Regions from separate parts of the Mesorhizobium sp. USDA 4775 genome, predicted to be linked through region 1. Evidence: predicted binding sites of a transcription regulator. Region 1 holds the regulator's gene; the other holds the start of a gene.

Region 1 (5,550 bases):
ATGATGCCCACGGCCACCGCCATCAGCACCGGTATGGCAATGCCATGCGCGATGTACAGCCCGCCTTCGGGAACGGTAATGCCGTTCTGCTGGGCATACTGGCGCACGATGCCGATCGGCCATGGATAGGAATTGGCGATCCAGACGGCGCCAAGGATAGCGGCGCAGGCAACCACGCCAAGCAAGGTCTCGGCCCAGACAGGGCGCAGCGGAAAGTGGAACCGCTTGCGCTGCGACCTGCCGTTGAGCAGCATGAAGGCGACCGCCACGCAGGCGACGACACCAACGATCCAGCTGGCGGTGGCGCCGATCGAGCCGCGTGGTCCGCCGCCCATCAGCTGGAAAGTCGTGTCGAGCGGCGCGACCGTGCGCCCGCTGGTGATCAGCCATGCCATGCCGCGCCAGACCAGCAGGCCGCCCAGCGTCACGATGAAGGCCGGAACCTCCATATAGGCGATGATGAAGCCCTGGAACGCGCCGATCAGGAGACCAAGCGCCACGCCAGCCGCCAGCGCGATGATCCAGAGCCAGGGGTTTCCAAGCTGGAAACCGACGACGCGGATGAGGAATTCAGCCTGCGCCACGCCCATGATCATGCCGATCACGCCTTCGACGGATCCAACCGAGAGGTCGATGTTGCGCATGACGATGACCAGCACCATGCCGGTCGCCATGATCGCGACCGACGAGGTCTGCACCGACAGGTTCCACAGATTGCGCGGTGTCAGGAAAAGCCCGCCCGACAGGATATGGATGCCGACCCAGATGACCAGCAGTGCACCGACCATGCCGAGCATGCGCGTATCGAGCTCGGTAGCCTTGAGGAACCGTCCGACGGCGCTGAGTTCGGATGCACGCGCCTTGTCCGCTGTAGTGCTGCCGACCGGTTGATTAGAGGTCGTGTCGGTCATGCTATCCTCCCACCGGTTTACCGTCTGGCGCGGGTACCGAACATGGATGCTATTTGCTTTCCGCGGTCATTTGAAGCGGGAAGCCCCTTGAGAAACGCCGCGGCTTTTGGGCCGCGGCGTCGATATCGAACGGTATTGCGCCGTTTTAGTTGCAGGCGGCGACGCTGCCGGCGGCGACACCCGCGCAGACTTCGTCCTTCTTGATCCAGCCGGCGTCGATGACGACGTTGAGATTGTCCTTGGTGATGGCCACCGGGGTCAGGAACAGCGACTTGACGGTGTTGCCGCCGGGCGTCGTGAAGTCCTTCACACCGGCGATGTCGGTCATCTTCTTGCCGTCGGCCAGCTGCGAGGCGATCTCGGCGGCGTTCTTGCCGAGTTCGCGCGCGTCCTTCCACACCGACACGGTCTGGGTGCCAAGCGCGATGCGGTTCAGCGCGGCATGGTCGCCGTCCTGACCCGAAACCGGCACGGTGCCGGCAAGACCCTGCGCCGTCAGCGCCGCGACGACGCCGCCGGCGGTGCCGTCATTGGCCGCGACGACCGCGTCGACCTTGTTGTCGTTGGCGGTCAGGAACTGCTCCATGTTCTTCTGGGCGTTGGCGGGGAGCCAGCCGTCTGTATAGGCCTCGCCGACATTCTTGATCTTGCCGCTGTCGATGGCAGCCTTGAGCACTTCCATCGAGCCCGCGAACAGGAAGTCGGCGTTCGGATCGGCGCCCGAGCCCTTGATGAAGACATAGTTGCCTTCCGGCTTGGCCTTGAACACCGCGCTGGCCTGCAAGCGGCCGACTTCCTTGTTGTCGAAGGTCAGGTAGAAGACGTCCTTGTTCTCGATCAGGCGGTCATAGCCGACGACCGGAATGCCTTCGTCCAGCGCCTTCTGCACGGCTGGGCCGATGGCCGAGGCATCCTGGGCCAGGATGATCAGCGAATTGGCGCCCTGCGAGATCAGGCTCTCGACATCGGTAAGCTGCTTGCCGGGATTGGATTGCGCATCGGCGGAAATATATTTGTCGCCGGCGGCCTCGATCGCCTTCTTCATGGCGGCCTCGTCGGTCTTCCAGCGCTCTTCCTGGAAGTTGGACCACGAAACGCCGATGACCTTGTCCTTCGCCTGCGCGACCGACGCAAGCGTCAGCGACATGGCGACACCCGCCAGGATGGCGGCTGTGAATCTCTTCATGATATTCCTCCCTGCGCCGCGTATGGCGCGACCAAACTGGCCCTAAGGCCGGCACAGAGGCCCTATTTTTTCGAGCCTCGAAAAAACACTGATCCAACACCGGAACGCTGTCAACAACGATTCTGATGGATTTAGATGTCCCTCTGAATTTTTTTCGAGCTTCGCAATAAATAAATGACAGCACAGGCCGCTTCTGCCAGTATTTGACCGTGTCGCCGGCAGCGTTCGAGGGAGGACCGGAAGAACCGCGGCGACCGGGAGGATGTGAAAAACATGTCGGTCGGAATCCGCCACGACGATCTGCGCCGGCGCAACCGCGCCATGGTGATCGCGGCCGTGCGCCGGGCCGGCCGGCCCTCGCGCACCGAGATCGCAGCGACCACCGGCCTCAGCCATTCGACCATATCGGCGATTTCCTCCGACCTGATCGGTGAAGGCATCCTGGCCGAGGGCAAGCCGAGCGAGGCCGGCGCGCTGAAACGCGGCAGGCCGCAGGTCGGCCTCGGCCTCAATCCGGAGGCCACGGCTGTAATGACCGTGGTGCTGTCGCTGAATTTCCTATCGGTTGCAGTCATCGACTATGCCGGCCAGGTGATATCGGAGGAACAGCGCCGGCTGGACACGCTGACCATGTCGCGCGAGGCGCTGATCGGCGAGTGCGTGGCCATAGTGCGGCGGCGCCTCGAGGATCCCGACATCGACGTACGCAGCGTCGCCCGCATCGCGCTGGCGATCCAGGGCATCACCGACACCGAGGCCCGGGCGATGCTGTGGTCGCCGATCACACCGCAGACCGACATCGCCTTCGCCGACATACTCGAAGCCGAGTTCGGTATCCCCGCCACCATGGAAAACGACTGCAACATGATGGCGGTGGCGCTGCGCTGGCGCGATCCCGAGCGCTACCGTGACGACTTCATCGCCATCCTGCTTTCGCACGGCATCGGCATGGGGCTGGTGCTGAAGGGCGAGCTGTTCACTGGCACCCATTCCTCAGGCGGCGAATTCGGCCACATGATCCACCGGCCGGGCGGCGCGCTCTGCCGCTGCGGGCGGCGCGGCTGTGTCGAGGCCTATGCCGGCAATTACGCCATCTGGCGCAACGCCAGGCAGCTCAGCGAGGACACCGAGCCGGTGGCCGATGTCAGCGACGCGCAGATGCGGGCGCTGGCCGCGACGGCACGGGAACGGGACGGGCCCGAGCGCGAAGCCTACCGCAAGGCCGGGGAGGCACTCGGCTACGGCCTCGGCAGCCTGTTTGCGCTGATCGATCCCGCGCCCGTCGCCATGGTCGGCGTCAGCGCCGCTGCCTTCGACCTGATCGAGCCGGCATTGCGCGAGGCCATCGCCCAGACCGCCGGCGGCCAGCACTCGAAATCGATCTCCTTCGACACCGAGCCGAACGAACTGCCGCTGATCCGCGAAGGCTGTGCCATGCGCGCGCTGACCTTCGTCGACCAGGAGATTTTCGCGCCCGGCGTGCAAACGAAAGCAGGCCCTGCCGCGAAGAAAAACGTCGCCTGAGTCAGGTCGTGCTCAATCCTCGCGGATCGCGTAGCCCGCCCCACGGATGGTGCGGATGACATCCGGCATGCGGCCATTGTTGACCGCCTTGCGCAACCGGCCGACATGCACGTCCACGGTGCGCTCGTCGATGTAGATCGTCTCGCCCCAGACATTGTCGAGCAGTTGGCTGCGCGAGAACACGCGCCCGGGGTGCCGCATCATGAATTCGAGCAGGCGGAATTCGGTCGGCCCGAGCCGGATCTCGCTCTTCTTGCGGTAGACCCGGTGCGATTCACGGTCGAGCACGATATCGCCGACCTTGAGCACGCTGGACAGCACTTCCGGCTTGGCGCGGCGCAGCAGCGCCTTGACGCGGGCCATGAATTCCGGCGTCGAGAACGGCTTGACCAGATAGTCGTCGGCGCCGGTGGAGAGCCCACGTACACGGTCGCTTTCCTCGCCCCGGGCGGTCAGCATGATGATCGGCAGCCGCTCGGTCTCGGGCCGCATTCGCAGGCGCCGGCAGAGTTCGATGCCGGACACCGCCGGCACCATCCAGTCGAGCACAAGGAGGTCGGGCACGTTCTCCTGCAGGCGGATTTCGGCTTCGTCGCCGCGGGTCACCACCTCGACCTGGTAACCCTCCGATTCCAGATTGTAGCGGAGGAGCACGCCGAGCGGCTCCTCGTCCTCCACCACCATGATGCGTGGTGCGATCATCGATTGATTACCCCTGCGCTCAGGCCGCCGGCGCCGACATCGCCGTCTCGTCCTGTTTTGGACGGTTGGCGGGCAGTTGCGTGCCGGTCAGGACATAGTACGCATTCTCGGCGATGTTGGTCACATGGTCGCCGATGCGTTCGAGATTCTTGGCGCAAAACAACAGATGCGTGCAAGCCGTGATGTTGCGCGGGTCTTCCATCATATAGGTCAGCAATTCGCGGAAGACGGAGGTGTATTTGACGTCGATGCGCTCGTCGTCGGCGCGCAGCTTCGCCAGTGCCGCGGCATCGCGCGCCGCATACTCCTCGATCACACCCTGCACCTGGATCAACACCAGCTGCGCCATGGCGTCGATGGAATGCGACAGGTCGCGCGGCGTGGCGCTGAGGCCGACAGTGCCGACGCGCTTGGCGATGTTCTTGGCAAGGTCGCCAATGCGTTCGAGGTCGCCGGCCATGCGGATCGAGCCGACGACATGGCGCAGGTCGTCGGCCATCGGCTGGCGCTTGGCGATCAGCGTGATGGCGCGGTCGTCGAGTTCGCGCTGGCGCGCATCCATGATGGCGTCGTCGGAGACGACGCGCTGAGCGAGAGCATTGTCGGAGTTCAGCAGTGCCTTGGTGGCGCCGCCGACCATCGAGCCGGCGAGGTCGCCCATGTCGCTGATCAGCCTGCTGATCTGTCCGAGATCCTCGTCGAAGGCTGCGACTGTGTGTTCGGCCATGATCCTGGTCCTCGTATGCGTGCGATCAGCCGAAGCGGCCGGTGATGTAGTCTTGCGTGCGCTTCTCGCGAGGCGACGTGAAGATCTTCTCGGTGCGGTCGAACTCGACCAGTTCGCCCAGATACATGAAGGCGGTCTGCTTCGAGACGCGCGCCGCCTGCTGCATGTTGTGGGTGACGATGACGATCGTGTAGTCGGCCTGCAGCTCGTCGATCAGCTCCTCGATCTTGGCGGTCGACAGCGGGTCAAGCGCCGAGGCCGGCTCGTCGAGCAGGATCACCTCCGGCTTCACCGCCACGGTGCGGGCGATGCACAGCCGCTGCTGCTGGCCGCCCGACAGGCTGAGGCCGCTGGCATTGAGCTTGTCCTTGACCTCGGTCCACAGCGCCGCGCGCTTGAGCGCCTGCTCGACACGGCCGTCCATCTCGGCCTTGCTGATCTTCTCGTAGAGCCTGACGCCGAAAGCGATGTTCTCGTAGATCGACATCGGGAACGGCGTC
Region 2 (5,550 bases), 3.2 Mb from region 1:
CAACCGATTTGAAACACCCGTGACCGTCAAGTCCGTCACGGCGGGAAGCACTCAGCTCTTGCGAACGGCCCGCGAGGCATCCGAATACCTCCTCAACAGCTGGCCCGGCAAGCGCAGTCCCAAGCATCGCGCGGCGCTGCAGGCCTGCCACGATGCGCTGGCCGGCGACAAGCCGGCCATGAACGCGCGGCGTGCCTTTATCGCCGCGGCGCGCGAAGTGGACGTTTTTGTCAGCGACAAGGCTCCTGCCTGACGCAGAACCATTGGCTGGATTGAGGCAAGGCCCGCATATGCGGGCCTTTTGCCGTCATTCCGCCGTTTCGTTTTCGATCTCTGCCTCGGGCTTGGAACGTTCGCGCGCGGCAACCTTGGCCGCCAGCTTTTCGGCCTTCTTCGCCGCCTTCTGCCGGTCGCGTTCCTTGCGTTCCTGATCGTAGTTTGGTGCTCGCGCCATATCGGCTCCTTTTGACCTGCCTTGCGGCTCTGATCCTGCCTAGGAGCATTAGCCGTCAAACACAACAGCTGAAACGACAGTGCGCGTGCACGGCCCCGGAGATCCGTGGGGGCTTGCCAGATCGGCGCCATAATGATGTAGGAAACGCGGGGCGCCAGCGTATTTGAGAGCTGCCCGTTTGTTTTGACCAAGTGAATCATGGCCACAATTGCGCGGACGTCGGCACGGGTTTTCTACTATGCGCGAAACGTCGTGCGCGATGTCATTCCACAAGCCCTGTTCCGCCGCAGGCTGGCTGCTCGCCTCGAACAGGCCATGCTTTCCGACGAGGCGGCGCGGCGGCGGCTGAATGACTACAACAAGCTGCAGGATGGTTTCGCGCCAAGCGCCAATGCGGTGCGCATCAGCAAACTGCCCTTCACGCCTACCATGTACTATTACGACCTGAAGGAATTCGCCCGCTATTTCGATCCCGGATTGCTCATCGACGTCGAATTCGGCGACGTCAGGGACGTACCGAAGGTGCCGACGATCGTCAAGGATCGGCCGATCCGTGATGACGACCAGAACGCGGTCATCATGAAGCTCGACAAGTTCCGCCACTTCCAGATGCCGGCTGACGCCATCTCGTTCGCCGACAAGTTGCCTATGGTGGTCTGGCGTGGTGATCTCAACAATCCGATCAGGACACGGTTTCTGCAAGCGGTGCGCGACCTGCCATTCTGCGATGCCGGCTCGCACAAGCCGAACGCACCGGCCGAATACGCCAAGCCCTTTCTCAGCATCAGCCAGCACCAGCGCTACCGCTACATCGTCTCGCTGGAGGGCAATGACGTGGCGACCAACCTCAAATGGATCTTGAACTCGAAGTCGCTTTGCCTGATGCCGCCACCGACATACGAGACATGGTTTGCGGAGCGGCAGCTCGAGGCCAATGTCCACTATGTGCCGCTCGATCCGGATTTTGCCGATCTCAGCGAAAAGGTGCGCTATTTCGAACGGCATCCGGCGCAGGCCGAGCGCATCATCGCCGCAGCCAACGCCTATTGCCGGAAATTCTCCAATGAGCGGGACGAGCAGGCGATCTCCCTGCTCGTGCTCTACAAATATTTCGTGCTCAGCGGCCAGATCGAACCCGATCCCGAACTGTGGCGCTTCATCCAGGGCTAGCGCCTCCGCCTGGTGGTCAGATCACGCTACGGTCGAGAACCATGTCGGCGGGGCCGAAGCGATCCCTTGCCGTCAGTTGCTGGTGCCAATAGGGGTAGAGCACGGGCGGCCGGCTGACCGCGTCGAGGCGCTGGCGTTCCTCAGGGCTGAGCGCCAGGCTTGCGGCAGCGAGATTGTCCTTGAGCTGGGCATCGTTGCGGGCGCCGATCACCAGCGAGGAGACGGCGGGGCGGCCGAGCAGCCAGGCCAGCGCCACCTGAGCGGCCGATACGCCGCGAGCCTTGCCGATCTCGACCAGCACATCGACGATCCGCCAGAGCCGGTCCTCGTCGCGGATCGGCGGCTCGGACCAGCCAGCGAGTTGCCGTGCGGTCGGGCTGTCGCGGTGGTATTTGCCGGACAGCAGGCCGCCGGCGAGCGGGCTCCAGACCAGCACGCCCAGTCCCTGGTCGACCGAGATCGGCAGCAGTTCATATTCCGCCTCTCGCGCCTCCAGCGTGTAGTGGATTTGCTGGGTGACGAAGCGCTGCTGGTGGCGGCTGTCGCTGATCGAGAGCGCCTTCATCACCTGCCAGCCGGACCAGTTGGAGCAGCCTATATAGCGCACCTTGCCCTGGTTGACCAAAGTGTCGAGCGCCGCGACCGTTTCCTCGACCGGGGTAAGCCCGTCCCACTGGTGGACGAAATAGATGTCGATGACGTCGGTCCTCAGCCGCTTCAGGCTCTTCTCGCATTCGCGGATCAGATGGTGGCGCGACAGGCCTTCGTCGTTCGGTCCGCTGCCGATCCGCATGCGCGCCTTGGAGGCGATGAGCACGTCGTTCCTGCGCTTGCCGCCGAGCGCTTCGCCGATGATCTCCTCCGACAGGCCGTTCGAATAGACATTGGCGGTGTCGATGAGGTTGATGCCGGCGTCGATGCACATGTCGATCATGCGCCTGGCTTCGGCAAGATCGCTGTTGCCGACCGCGGCGAAAGGCCCGGTGCCGCCGAAGGTCATGGTGCCCAAAGTCAGTGTCGAAACCTTCAGGCCGGAACGGCCAAGGGTGCGGTATTCCATGTCAGCCCTCGCGATTGCGCTGAATTGGGGCGGGGCCAAGGGGCAGCCCGGAATGCGAGCCGGGATTTGTAGGACAATCCGGCCGGCTTGTCGCCATGCCATGGTGATGGATCGATTGGACATGGTAGACACCCCGGCTGTCGCTATCGCGCCCGGGCTGCAATAAAACCGTCACTGCCGGTCTATATTGAAGTCGGCTCAGGTGTTTCCCTTTCCAGGCTGCTGGCCAGCAATTTGGGGCGCCGTACGGGAACCGACAGGGCTTGCAAGCGGAGCAGTGCAAATGACTGAGCTAAGACAGAATTCTCCCGCCAAGGACTGGCTCGAAGCCGAGCTCGCCGACACGCTCGACGAAGACTATGAACTCGAAATGTCGGAGCCGACGCTGTCGATGGAGATCGCCAAGATCTACAAGAACGCGCATCCGCCTTCGATCGACCGCATGCAATATTTTCGCGACCTGATCACGCTGCAGTCCGAATTGATCAAGCTGCAGTCCTGGGTCGCCTACCACAAGAAGAAGCTGGTGGTGATTTTCGAGGGCCGCGACTCCGCCGGCAAGGGCGGCGTCATCAAGCGCATAACACAGCGGCTCAACCCGCGCATCTGCCGCGTCGTTGCGCTGCCGGCGCCGACCGAACGCGAGAAGTCGCAATGGTACTTCCAGCGCTATGTTCCGCATCTGCCGGCAGGCGGCGAGATCGTGCTGTTCGACCGCTCCTGGTACAACCGCTCCGGAGTCGAGCGGGTGATGGGCTTTGCCGATGCGGGTCAGGTCGAGGAATTTTTCCGCGACGTCCCCGAGTTCGAGCGGATGCTGGTGCGCTCGGGCATCACAGTGGTCAAATATTGGTTCTCGATCACCGACGAGGAGCAGCAGATGCGCTTCCTGATGCGCATCCATGACCCGATGAAGCAGTGGAAACTGTCGCCGATGGATCTGCAATCGCGCGTGCGCTGGGAGCAGTACACCAAGGCCAAGGAAGAGACCTTCGCCCGCACCAATATTCCCGAGGCGCCCTGGTTCATCGTCGAGGGCAATGACAAGAAGCGGGCGCGGCTGAACTGCATCGATCATCTGCTCAAGCAGATGCCGTATGAAGAGGTCCCGCACGAGGAGATCACGCTGCCGGAACGCGTCTTCAATCCCGAATACGAGCGCCAGACGCTGCCGCGCGAGCTTTACGTGCCGGAGAAGTATTGAGCGCCTTTTCATTCTCCCCGTGTCACGGGGAGGTGAGGAGTGGTCTGCGCAGCAGACGAAAAGCCAACTGCTTGGCTTTTCGAACAACGAACGCCGAAGGGCCGCGCTGGCGTTGATGAATTTATTGCCATCGGACGCTCTAACCTCCAAACGTCGGCGCCGCCACTCATTGCCCTGCCGGGCATTTCTCCCCGTGGAACGGGGAGAAAGTGGCTAACCCCGCTTGATCACCACATGCGTGGCAAGCGCCGTCGCCACCTGCTCGGTGCATTGATAGCCGAGCTTCAACATATCCAGGCCGGCGAAGAGGTGCTCGCCCTTGCCAAGCAGCACCGGCGAGATTGCCAGATGCATCTCGTCGATCAAGCTCTCCTGCAGATATTGCCGGATGGTGGCGACGCCGCCACCGATCCGCACATCCTTGCCGCCAGCCGCCGCCTTCGCCTGCTCGAGCGCCGAATGGATGCCGTCGGTCACAAAATAAAAGGCCGTCCCGCCTTCCATCGTGATGGGTGCCCGCGCGTGGTGCGTCAGCACGAAAGTCGGCACGTGGTAGGGAGGGTTGTCGCCCCACCAGCCTTTCCAGTTGTCGTCAGGCCATTCGCCGCGGATCGGCCCGAACATGTTGCGGCCGAGAATCCAAGCGCCGACATTTTCGAAACTGCGCTCCGCGAACCCATCGTTTACATCGGCGGTGCCGCCATCTTTTCCGAGCACCATCTTGCGGAAGGTGCGGGTGTCGACAAACCACTTGTGCAAGGATTCCCCGCCGATGCCGAGCGGATTTTGCAGATCTTGATCGAGACCGGCGCCATAGCCGTCGAGCGATAGGGTGAATGCGTTGACACGCAGCTTGGACATGAAAGCCTCCTCGATAACCAGTTGTATTTTGCAATCGGTTGTTGTTTAGCAAACCGGTTGCGAATTGCAAGCGCTATTTTCTAAGGCGAAAAGACACATACCCGGATCTCGCCGCCAAGCGGTGTCCCTATTGTTTCGTGATGATCGGTTCGGACGACAACCGGCCGCTGGGACGGCCGCCGATCGCCCAACCATGAAGTGGATCAGAAGCATCCTCTGGAGGCGTCCGCCATACCTTCGGGCGAGGTGCGGCTGCCGGCCGCCTCCGGCCGTGCGGCTATCATAGCCGCGGCTGCCGGTTTTTGTCTGCTGGAATTCGAAAGAACCGCCGACCGGTCGAAAGACTGGTGACGTCTACTGAAAGGCTTTGCCGGGGAGGCCGGTCTACCCCTTCAGCATTTCGGCCACTTCGGGCGCGAAATAGGTCAGGATGCCGTCGCAGCCGGCGCGCTTGAAGGCGAGCAGCGATTCCAGCATCGCCTTCTCGCCGTCGATCCAGCCATTGGCGCCCGCCGCCTTGATCATCGAATATTCGCCCGACACCTGGTAGGCGAAGGTCGGCATCTGGAACTCGTCCTTCAGCCGGCGGATGATGTCGAGATAGGGCAGGCCGGGCTTGACCATCAGCATGTCGGCGCCCTCGGCAATGTCCTGTTCGGCCTCGCGCACCGCCTCGTCCGAATTGGCGTGGTCGATATAATAGGTCTTCTTGTCGCCCTTGAGCAGGCCGGCGGTGCCGACCGCCTCGCGATAGGGGCCGTAGAAGGCCGAGGCGAACTTCGTCGCATAGGACATGATCGC

Evidence for each region. Region 1 encodes PhoB, which activates phosphate uptake and scavenging genes when phosphate is short. Its sites were predicted from a motif close to TGTCATNNANCTGTCAT; they were not measured.
Region 2: the regulator PhoB is predicted to act here: its motif matches at 2,843-2,859, upstream of ppk2 (polyphosphate kinase 2).

What each region holds. Positions count from the first base shown of each region.
Region 1 covers NZ_JBSSFM010000001.1:244,518-250,067, forward strand. Annotated here, with positions in the region: gene ACVILI_RS01200 (sugar ABC transporter permease) at 1-911, opposite strand, end outside; gene xylF (D-xylose ABC transporter substrate-binding protein) at 1,057-2,097, opposite strand; gene ACVILI_RS01210 (ROK family protein) at 2,371-3,621, shown strand; gene phoB (phosphate regulon transcriptional regulator PhoB) at 3,634-4,323, opposite strand; gene phoU (phosphate signaling complex protein PhoU) at 4,343-5,050, opposite strand; gene pstB (phosphate ABC transporter ATP-binding protein PstB) at 5,076-5,550, opposite strand, start outside.
Region 2 covers NZ_JBSSFM010000001.1:3,468,186-3,473,735, forward strand. Annotated here, with positions in the region: gene ACVILI_RS16785 (DUF982 domain-containing protein) at 1-253, shown strand, start outside; gene ACVILI_RS16790 (hypothetical protein) at 308-454, opposite strand; gene ACVILI_RS16795 (glycosyl transferase family 90) at 653-1,624, shown strand; gene ACVILI_RS16800 (aldo/keto reductase) at 1,641-2,684, opposite strand; gene ppk2 (polyphosphate kinase 2) at 2,968-3,888, shown strand; gene ACVILI_RS16810 (dihydrofolate reductase family protein) at 4,102-4,749, opposite strand; gene hemB (porphobilinogen synthase) at 5,134-5,550, opposite strand, start outside.